2 regions of the Streptomyces sp. NPDC060184 genome follow, and region 2 is predicted to be linked to the other one. Evidence: predicted binding sites of a transcription regulator. Region 2 holds the regulator's gene; the other holds the start of a gene.

Region 1 (5,167 bases), on a different contig from region 2:
CAGCCCTCTCCCCCAGCCCCGCCCTCCACGGACCCGGGCCGCGGCGCGCCCCGGCAGAAGAACGCCGCACGGGCTTGCGGTTGCCGCTGCGGCAGCTTCTACCGTCCTTCTCAGGCCCGGAAAAACCCGGCCCGTACGGGGCAAGGCGAATCGGCCCCCGTACCGAGGATTCGTTCCCAGCTCCCGGTAGGCAGACGGACGGCACGCGAGCAGGCGGCACGTGAACGATCGGCACGTGAACGAACGCCAGATGATCCGGCTCGCCGAGTTCCTGGCCGCGGGCCTGTCCGCCGACTCGGCGCCCGTGCAGGAGCACGTGGACGCGCAGTACCGGGCGGTGACCGGGCTGCGGCCCGTCACCGCCGAGGAGCACCTCGCGATCGGGCGCTCCTGTGTGGAGAACCCGCAGTGGCGCGCGGCCTACGAGGCCGTCGCACCGGGCCTCGCCGCGTACCAGCGGGACGCCATCGAGGCGTACCACTCGGGCCGCCGGGCCTGACCGGACCGTCTCGGGGGGGCGCCCGGCCCGACCGTCAGCCCGGAAGGGGCCCCGCCCGGCCGTCGGCCCGGGAGGGGCGCCCGGCCCGACCGGCCGGGCAGCCGGGCCGGGCGCGGAAACACTTCGGCCCCCGGGAACGAATCCCGGGGGCCGAAGCCACAGCTGGACGCTGCGGGGGTGGAACCACCGATCCCTGGAGGGGATCAGAAGTCCATGTCACCGCCCGGCATGCCACCCGGGGCAGCCGCGCCGGCCTTCTCGGGCTTCTCGGCGATGACGGCCTCGGTGGTGAGGAAGAGCGCGGCGATGGAGGCGGCGTTCTGCAGAGCGGAGCGCGTGACCTTCGCCGGGTCGAGAATGCCCTCGGCGATCATGTCGACGTACTCGCCGGTCGCGGCGTTGAGGCCGTGGCCGATCGGCAGGTTGCGGACCTTCTCCACGACGACGCCACCCTCGAGACCACCGTTGACGGCGATCTGCTTGAGCGGGGCCTCCAGCGCGAGCTTGACGGCGTTGGCGCCGGTGGCCTCGTCGCCCGTCAGGTCGAGCTTCTCGAAGACGGCGGACGCCTGGAGCAGAGCCACGCCACCACCGGCGACGATGCCCTCCTCGACGGCGGCCTTGGCGTTGCGCACCGCGTCCTCGATGCGGTGCTTGCGCTCCTTGAGCTCGACCTCGGTGGCGGCACCGGCCTTGATGACGGCCACGCCGCCGGCCAGCTTCGCCAGACGCTCCTGGAGCTTCTCGCGGTCGTAGTCCGAGTCGGAGTTCTCGATCTCGGCACGGATCTGGTTGACGCGACCCTGAACCTGGTCGCTCTCGCCGGCGCCGTCGACGATCGTCGTCTCGTCCTTGGTGATGACGACCTTGCGCGCGGAGCCCAGCAGGTCGAGACCCGCGTTCTCCAGCTTGAGGCCGACCTCCTCGGAGATGACGGTGCCACCGGTGAGGATGGCGATGTCACCGAGCATGGCCTTGCGGCGGTCACCGAAGCCCGGGGCCTTGACGGCGACGGACTTGAAGGTGCCACGGATCTTGTTGACGACCAGGGTCGACAGGGCCTCGCCCTCGACGTCCTCGGCGATGATCAGCAGCGGCTTGCCCGACTGCATGACCTTCTCCAGCAGCGGAAGGAGGTCCTTCACGTTGGAGATCTTCGAGTTGACGATGAGGATGTACGGGTCGTCGAAGGACGTCTCCATACGCTCCATGTCGGTCGCGAAGTACGCCGAGATGTAGCCCTTGTCGAAGCGCATACCCTCGGTGAGCTCCAGCTCCAGACCGAAGGTCTGGGACTCCTCGACGGTGATGACGCCTTCCTTGCCGACCTTGTCCATCGCCTCGGCGATCTTGGCGCCGATCTCGGTGTCGGCGGCGGAGATGGAGGCGGTCGAAGCGATCTGCTCCTTGGTCTCCACGTCCTTGGCCTGCTCCAGCAGAGCGGCGGAGACGGCCTCGACGGCCTTCTCGATGCCCCGCTTGAGGGCCATCGGGTTGGCACCGGCGGCGACGTTGCGCAGACCCTCGCGGACGAGCGCCTGGGCGAGAACGGTGGCGGTGGTCGTACCGTCGCCGGCGACGTCGTCCGTCTTCTTGGCGACCTCCTTGACCAGCTCCGCACCGATCTTCTCGTACGGGTCCTCGAGCTCGATCTCCTTGGCGATGGAAACACCATCGTTGGTGATCGTGGGCGCGCCCCACTTCTTCTCGAGGACGACGTTACGGCCCTTGGGGCCGAGGGTGACCTTGACGGCGTCGGCGAGCTGGTTCATCCCGCGCTCGAGACCGCGCCGTGCCTCCTCGTCGAACGCGATGATCTTGGCCATGTGAAGTGGTCCTCCCGGACAGGGGTGGATTGCTCCGGACCGAGAGGCGCCCGCGACGGACGGCCTGCGTGCCCGGCGGTTCCTTGCCCCGCCGCGCCTGCGGGCCTCACCGGCCCGGTCCAAGTTCTGTCACTCTCACCTGGAGAGTGCTAACGCCAATGATTAGCACTCGACCCCTGCGAGTGCAAGCGTCCTCCTCGTCCTGGGGACAAGCTCCGGGCACGCCTCGGGGCGAACCGCAGGCACTCACCGGCCGGCCTCCGGGCCTCCGCGGACCCTTCCCGGCACGCGGAACGCGCACGCACGCAGGGCCCGTACCCCTGCCGGGGACGGGCCCTGCGTGCGTGAGAAGTGTCGTTGCCGACCGCGTCCGATCTCAGCCCACGGCGAGCTTGACCATGTCCGCCTGCGGCCCCTTCTGGCCCTGCGAGATCTCGAATTCAACTCGCTGACCCTCTTCGAGGGTGCGGTACCCGTCCATCTGGATCGCGCTGTAGTGGACGAAAACATCCGCACCACCGTCGACCGCGATGAAGCCGTACCCCTTCTCCGCGTTGAACCACTTGACGGTGCCCTGAGCCATGCCTAACTCCCCTATTTCTGGCCCCTGCACAGGACCGCACTTCGCGGACCCGGGTCAGAACTCACCCTCCGACAGGAGAGGGTGCGTGCGCCGGAACGCGTCGACCGCGGCCGAATGTATCTGCCCAACTGCCCTCTGCAACAGGTCAATCGGACGAGAATTCTGGTCGCGGCGGAACGCCCGAACATGAGGATTTGTTGAGAATTTTGGGCAAGTCGGGCCAGACAAAGGCCACTTAAGGCACAGAGGGCTTCCGGACTTTGGCTGCTTCTTGTCGCGCGGCGGCGCGATCTCGCACCCGCCCGGCGCGGACGGCCAAGGGGGCTTCCCCAACTGTACCGCGCTCAACCCTACGGAATTGCCCCCTCCGCGTCGTACGCGAAGGGGGCAACGGTGCGCTGCGGAACGGCTGTCGGGGTCCCGCCGCGCGGCGGGACCCGGGACCGGCCGTCGGGTCAGCAGCCGCCCGCGACGGCGGGAATGATCGAGACGCCGGCGCCGTCCGGCGTGGCCGCCTGGAGGCCGCCCTCGAAGCGGACGTCGTCGTCGTTGACGTACACGTTGACGAAGCGGCGCAGCTTGCCCTGGTCGTCCAGGACACGCGCGGCGATGCCCGGGTGGTCCTTCTCCAGGGACTCGATGACCTCGGAGAGGACGGTGCCCTCGGCCGAGACCTCGGCCTGGCCGCCGGTGTACGTGCGCAGGATGGTGGGGATGCGGACCTTGACGCTCATGGGGATTGCCTTCCTCGGTTCTCGGGTGGTCAGTGGGCCGCGAGGCCCGCGTCGCGGAACGCGTCCAGGCTCGGGCGGATGGTCGCCGACAGGCCGGTCGTCGGAGAGACGGCGTCCAGGGTCTTCAGGCCGTCGCCGGTGTTCAGGACGACGGTGGTCAGGGCCGGGTCGAGCAGGCCGGACTCGATCAGCTTCCGCGTCACGCCGACGGTCACACCGCCCGCGGTCTCGGCGAAGATGCCCTCGGTGCGGGCGAGCAGCTTGATCGCGTCGACGACCTGCTCGTCGTCGACGTCCTCCACCGCGCCACCGGTGCGGCGGGCGATGTCCAGGACGTACGGGCCGTCGGCCGGGTTGCCGATCGCGAGCGACTTGGCGATCGTGTTCGGCTTCTGCGGGCGGACCACGTCGTGGCCGGCCTTGAAGGCGGTGGAGACCGGGGAGCACCCCTCGGCCTGCGCGCCGAAGATCTTGTACGGCTTGTCCTCGACGAGACCGAGCTTGATCAGCTCCTGCAGCCCCTTGTCGATCTTGGTGAGCTGGGAGCCGGACGCGATCGGGATGACCAGCTGGTCCGGGAGCTGCCAGCCGAGCTGCTCGCAGATCTCGTACGCGAGCGTCTTCGAGCCCTCGCCGTAGTACGGGCGGAGGTTGACGTTGACGAAGCCCCAGCCCTCGCCCAGCGGGTCGCCGATGAGCTCGGAGCAGAAGCGGTTCACGTCGTCGTAGTTGCCGTCGATGCCGACGAGCTCGCCGCCGTACACCGCGGCCATGACGACCTTGCCCTCTTCCAGGTCGTGCGGGATGAACACGCAGGAGCGGAAGCCGGCCCGCGCGGCGGCGGCACCGACCGCGCCGGCGAGGTTGCCGGTGGAGGAGCAGGAGAGGGTGGTGAAGCCGAAGGCGCGGGCGGCCTCGACGGCGATCGCGACGACGCGGTCCTTGAAGGAGTGCGTCGGGTTGCCGGAGTCGTCCTTGACGTACAGGGCGCCGGTGACGCCCAGTTCGCGGGCGAGGTTGTCGGCCTTGACCAGCTTGGTGAAGCCGGGGTTCATGTTGGGCTTGTCGGCGACGTCGGCGGGCACCGGCAGCAGCGGCGCGTAGCGCCAGATGTTGTCCGGGCCGGCCTCGATGCGCTTCTTCAGCTCTTCCGGGGAGCCGCTCGGCAGGTCGTACGCCACTTCGAGCGGCCCGAAACAGGACGCGCAGGCGAAAATGGGACCGAGTTCGAAGCGTTCGCCGCACTCGCGGCAGGAAAGCGCGGCGGCGGGACCGAGGTCCACGGACGTGCCGGAATGCGCTGCAACGGTCTGAACAGCCATGATGGCGGAGGCCCTTTCTCCTCATCTTCCTTGCGACGCATTTCGCCACAAGACGGAATTGGCACCTTCCCCACCGTGGCCTCGCGGCCGGCGGGAGGGTTGCCGGGACTTCAACGGGCCGTTCCCTCAGTCCCTCTGGATGAGCGCTATGGCACTGGACCGTTCGATCCAGGCGTTTGTCCGCCCTCCGACCCCGACATGCG
Region 2 (5,167 bases):
CAATCAATTCCTCTACGCGGCCGAGGAGTTGAGGCTCAAGATCCTTGTACGAGCGGACCCCCGACAGGATGCGCTGCCAGGCCGCCCCGGTGTTCTCCGGCCACCCCAGCGCCCGGCACACCCCGGTCTTCCAGTCCTGCCCGCGCGGTACGGACGGCCAGCCGGCGATCCCCACCGAGGCGGGCTTCACCGCCTCCCAGACGTCGATGAAGGGGTGCCCCACCACCAGCAGGTGCGGATCGGACACCTCGGCCGCGATCCGGGACTCCTTGGAGCCCGGTACGAGATGGTCCACCAGGACCCCGAGCCGCGCGTCCGGCCCCGGACCGAACTCCCGCACGATCGCCGGAAGATCGTCGATGCCCTCCAGGTACTCCACGACCACCCCCTCGATCCGCAGGTCGTCGCCCCACACCCGCTCGACCAGCTCGGCGTCGTGCCGGCCCTCCACGTAGATCCGCCCGGCCCGCGCCACCCGCGCCCGCGCACCCGGCACCGCCACCGACCCGGAGGCCGTACGCGCCGGGACCACCGGGCCGCCGGACGACGGGCGCACCAGCGTCACCACCCGCCCCTCCAGCAGGAAGCCGCGCGGCTCCATCGGGAACACCCGGTGCTTGCCGAAGCGGTCCTCCAGCGTCACCACCGGACCCTGGGCGGACTTCTCGCAGCGGATCACCGCACCGCAGAAGCCGGTGGACACCTCCTCCACGACCAGATCCGGATCGGCGGGCACCTCGGGCACGGGGGCGGACCTCTTCCACGGCGGGGTCAGGTCCGGCTGGTAACTGCGCATGGCACGACGATAATTCGGCCCACGTCCGGCACGGGGGAGCCCCCGCCCCGGCGCACCGCCCGTCCGCGCGCCGTCACACGCCGAAGCGCCCCGCCAGCAGCTCCCGCTGCGCCCGCACGAACGCCGCGTCCACCGCAGCCCCGTGCCCCGGCACGTACACCGCGTCCTCGCCACCCAGCGCGAGGAGCCGGTCCAGGGCGGCGGGCCAGCGGGGCGGCACCGAGTCCGGGCCCGTCTGCGGCTCACCGGACTCCTCGATCAGGTCTCCGCAGAGCACCACCGCGCGCGCCCCCGGGGACCCCGACCCGGGCACCAGGACCGCCAGATCGTGCCCGGTGTGCCCCGGCCCCACGTTGGCGAGCACCACTTCGCGCCCGCCGCCCAGGTCGAGCGTCCAGCGGTGGCACACCTCGCGGCCGGGGAGCACCAGCGCGTCCACCGCCTCCGCCGCGTCGTGCTCGGGCAGACCGTTGCGCACCGCGTCGGCGTGCATCTCGTCCACCGACCCCCGCATCCGCGCCGCCGCCCCGTACGCACCGAACACCTCCGTGCCCGCGAAGGCCGCGGTGCCGAAGACGTGGTCGAAGTGGGGATGGGTCAGTGCGACATGGGTCACCCTGCGGCCCAGCAGCCGCTGCGCCTCGATCCGCAGCCCGACGCCCTCGCGCACGCTCGCGCCGGTGTCCACCACCAGCGCGCGGTCCGCCCCGGCGACCAGGGCGGCGGTCGCGTCCCAGCCGGGAAGCCGCCGGCGGCCCACGCCGTGGCCCAACCGCTCCCAGCCCAGCTCTTCCCAAGAGAGGTCCATGAGGAGACGCTATCCGCATCGACCTGCGCGGTCTCGCGGACCGCGGCCGGTCGCCCTTGCCCGGTGCCCTCCCCACCCCCGTACACTGGCCGGGGGGAAGCTGGCACTCAGACGCACAGAGTGCCAGGCAGAAGCCACCACGACCGACAGCTGGAGGTGTGCGCGATGCTCAGCGAACGCAGACTTGAAGTGCTGCGCGCCATCGTCCAGGACTACGTCGGCACCGAGGAGCCGGTCGGCTCCAAGGCGCTCACCGAGCGGCACCGGCTCGGGGTCTCCCCGGCCACCGTCCGCAACGACATGGCGGTGCTGGAGGACGAGGGCTTCATCGCCCAGCCCCACACCAGCGCCGGGCGCATCCCCACGGACAAGGGGTACCGCCTCTTCGTCGACCGGCTCGCGGGCGTCAAGCCCCTGTCGTCGCCGGAGCGCCGGGCGATCCACAACTTCCTGGACTGCGCGGTCGACCTCGACGACGTCGTGGCCCGCACGGTACGGCTGCTCGCGCAGCTGACCCGGCAGGTCGCCATCGTCCAGTACCCCTCACTGACCCGCTCCACGGTGCGTCACGTGGAGCTGCTGGCCCTGTCGCCGGCCCGGCTGATGCTGGTCCTGATCACCGACACCGGCCGGGTCGAACAGCGTATGATCGACTGCCCCGCGCCGTTCGGCGAGACCCCTCTCGCCGATCTGCGGGCCCGGCTCAACAGCAGGGTCGTGGGACGCCGCTTCAGCGACGTCCCACAGCTCGTGCAGGACCTGCCGGAATCCTTCGAGAACGAGGACCGCGGGACGGTTTCCACGGTCCTGACCACCCTCCTCGAAACCCTGGTCGAGGAGACGGAGGAGCGGCTGATGATCGGCGGCACCTCCAACCTCACCCGCTTCGGGCACGACTTCCCCCTGGTGATCCGGCCCGTGCTGGAAGCGCTGGAGGAGCAGGTCGTCCTGCTGAAGCTGCTCGGTGAGGCCACGGACTCGGGCATGACCGTACGGATCGGGCACGAGAACGCCCACGAGGGCCTCACCTCCACGTCCGTCGTCACGGTCGGCTACGGTTCGGGCGACGAGGCAGTCGCCAAACTCGGCGTGGTCGGACCGACCCGCATGGACTACCCCGGAACGATGGGAGCGGTACGCGCAGTGGCACGTTACGTCGGACAGATCCTGGCGGAGTCGTAAGTGGCCACCGATTACTACGCCGTGCTCGGCGTACGGCGCGACGCGTCGCAGGACGAGATCAAGAAGGCATTCCGTCGGCTCGCCCGCGAGCTGCACCCGGATGTCAACCCCGACCCGAAGACCCAGGAGCGGTTCAAGGAGATCAACGCCGCTTACGAGGTGCTCTCCGACGCCCAGAAGAAGCAGGTCTACGACCTGGGCGGGGACCCGCTGTCGGCCTCGGGCGGCGGCGGGGGCGCGGGCGGCTTCGGCGCCGGCGGCTTCGGCAACTTCTCCGACATCATGGACGCCTTCTTCGGCACGGCCTCGCAGCGCGGACCCCGTTCGCGCACGCGGCGCGGCCAGGACGCCATGATCCGGCTGGAGATCGACCTCGCCGAGGCGGCCTTCGGAACCACCAAGGACATCCAGGTCGACACCGCCGTCGTCTGCACCACGTGCAGCGGCGAGGGCGCGGCCCCCGGCACCTCGGCCCAGACCTGCGACATGTGTCGCGGGCGCGGCGAGGTGTCCCAGGTCACCCGGTCGTTCCTCGGCCAGGTCATGACCTCGCGGCCCTGCCCGCAGTGCCAGGGCTTCGGCACCGTCGTGCCGACCCCCTGCCCGGAGTGCGCCGGCGACGGCCGCGTCCGCTCGCGGCGCACCCTCACGGTCAAGATCCCCGCGGGTGTCGACAACGGGACCCGCATCCAGCTGGCCGGCGAGGGCGAGGTCGGCCCCGGCGGCGGCCCGGCCGGTGACCTCTACGTCGAGATCCACGAGGTCTCGCACGCGGTCTTCCAGCGGCGCGGCGACGACCTGCACTGCACGGTCACCATCCCCATGACCGCGGGCGCGCTCGGCACCAAGGTGCCGCTGGAGACGCTCGACGGCATGGAGGAGATCGACATCAGGCCCGGCACCCAGTCCGGCCAGTCGGTCCCGCTGCACGGACGCGGCATCACGCATCTGCGTGGCGGCGGCCGGGGCGACCTGATCGTGCACGTCGAGGTGCTGACCCCGAACAAGCTCGACCCGGAGCAGGAACGCCTGCTGCGGGAGCTGGCCAAGCTGCGCGGCGAGGAGCGGCCCACCGGGCAGTTCCAGCCCGGACAGCAGGGGCTCTTCTCCCGTCTGAAGGACGCCTTCAACGGCCGCTGAGGCCCGTACGTCCTTGCACTCCGCACCGCCCGCCGGGATCCGTCCCGGCGGGCGGTGCGCGTGTGCGGCACCACCGGCCGGTCGCGGATTCGGCACGGCGGACCGGACATGACACGATGCGGGGATGTCCTCCCTGACCGATCTCTGCCGATATCCGATCGTGCAGGCGCCGATGGCGGGCGGGCCCTCCACCCCCCGGCTCGTCGCCGCCGTCGCCGACGCGGGCGGGCTCGGCTTCCTCGCCGCCGGGTACCGGACGGGCGGGGAGATGCGCCAGGAGATCGACCAGGTCCGCTCGACGACCGCCGGAGCCTTCGGCGTGAACCTCTTCATGCCGCAGCCCCCGCCCGCCGACCCGGGCGCCGCGGCGGCGTACCGCGACCGCCTCGCTGCCGTGGCCGGCACGTACGACACCGCGCTCGGCGACCCCGGTCCCGGCTCCGACGACCCCGACGATTCCGAAGGCTCCGACAAGTTCGACGGCTCCGACGGTTACGACGCCAAGGTGGCCGCCCTCCTGGCGGAGCCGGTCCCGGTGGTCTCCTTCACCTTCGGCTGCCCCACCCGCGACACCCTGGACGCCTTCGCCCGCGCCGGTACGTACACGATCGTCACGGTCACGACCGCCGAGGAGGCGCGCGACGCCCAGTGGGCCGGGGCCGACGCCGTCTGCGCCCAGGGCGTCGAGGCGGGCGGCCACCAGTCCACCCACCACGACGACCCGCGGGCCGACCACACCGGCATCGGGCTGCTCACCCTCGTCACCCAGGTCCGCGAGACCGTGCAGCTGCCGGTCGTCGCGGCGGGCGGGATCATGCGCGGCGCGCAGATCGCCGCCGCCCTCGCGGCCGGGGCCGACGCCGCGCAGCTGGGCACCGCCTTCCTCGCCTGCCCGGAGTCCGGCGCGCACCCGCTGCACAAGCAGGCCCTGACCAGCCCGATGTTCGTCCGCACCGCGCTGACCCGCGCCTTCTCCGGACGGCCCGCCCGGGGGCTGGTCAACCGCTTCGTGCGCGAGCACGACCCGTACGCCCCTGCCGCCTACCCCCAGGTGCACCGCGTCACCTCCGGGCTGCGCAAGGCGGCGGCCCGGGCCGGGGACGCCCAGTCGATGGCGCTCTGGGCGGGGCAGGGCCACCGGATGGCACGCGAGCTGCCCGCCGGGGAACTCGTCGAACTGCTCGCGGCGGAAATGTCGGAGACGGCCCAGCGCGCCGTCGGCATGAGGAGTGCACAGTGAC

What was found. The regulator HrcA, encoded in region 2, represses chaperone genes, less so after heat shock. The targets are predictions, from matches to a motif close to TTNGCACTCNGNNNNNCNGAGTGCNAA.
Region 1: groL (chaperonin GroEL) is a predicted target of HrcA. The motif match lies at 2,488-2,514, and genes of this name have one in related genera.

The regions. Positions count from the first base shown of each region.
Region 1 covers NZ_JBHWYX010000002.1:245,902-251,068, forward strand. The annotation lists partial or broken gene ACFWEE_RS02760 (TipAS antibiotic-recognition domain-containing protein) at 229-499, shown strand; gene groL (chaperonin GroEL) at 703-2,325, opposite strand; gene ACFWEE_RS02770 (cold-shock protein) at 2,702-2,908, opposite strand; gene ACFWEE_RS02775 (MoaD/ThiS family protein) at 3,364-3,642, opposite strand; gene thrC (threonine synthase) at 3,672-4,964, opposite strand; SAM riboswitch class I at 4,983-5,110, opposite strand.
Region 2 covers NZ_JBHWYX010000039.1:15,805-20,971, forward strand. The annotation lists gene ACFWEE_RS24170 (DUF3097 domain-containing protein) at 1-796, opposite strand, end outside; gene ACFWEE_RS24175 (MBL fold metallo-hydrolase) at 870-1,604, opposite strand; gene hrcA (heat-inducible transcriptional repressor HrcA) at 1,770-2,786, shown strand; gene dnaJ (molecular chaperone DnaJ) at 2,787-3,926, shown strand; gene ACFWEE_RS24190 (nitronate monooxygenase) at 4,051-5,166, shown strand; gene ACFWEE_RS24195 (16S rRNA (uracil(1498)-N(3))-methyltransferase) at 5,163-5,167, shown strand, end outside.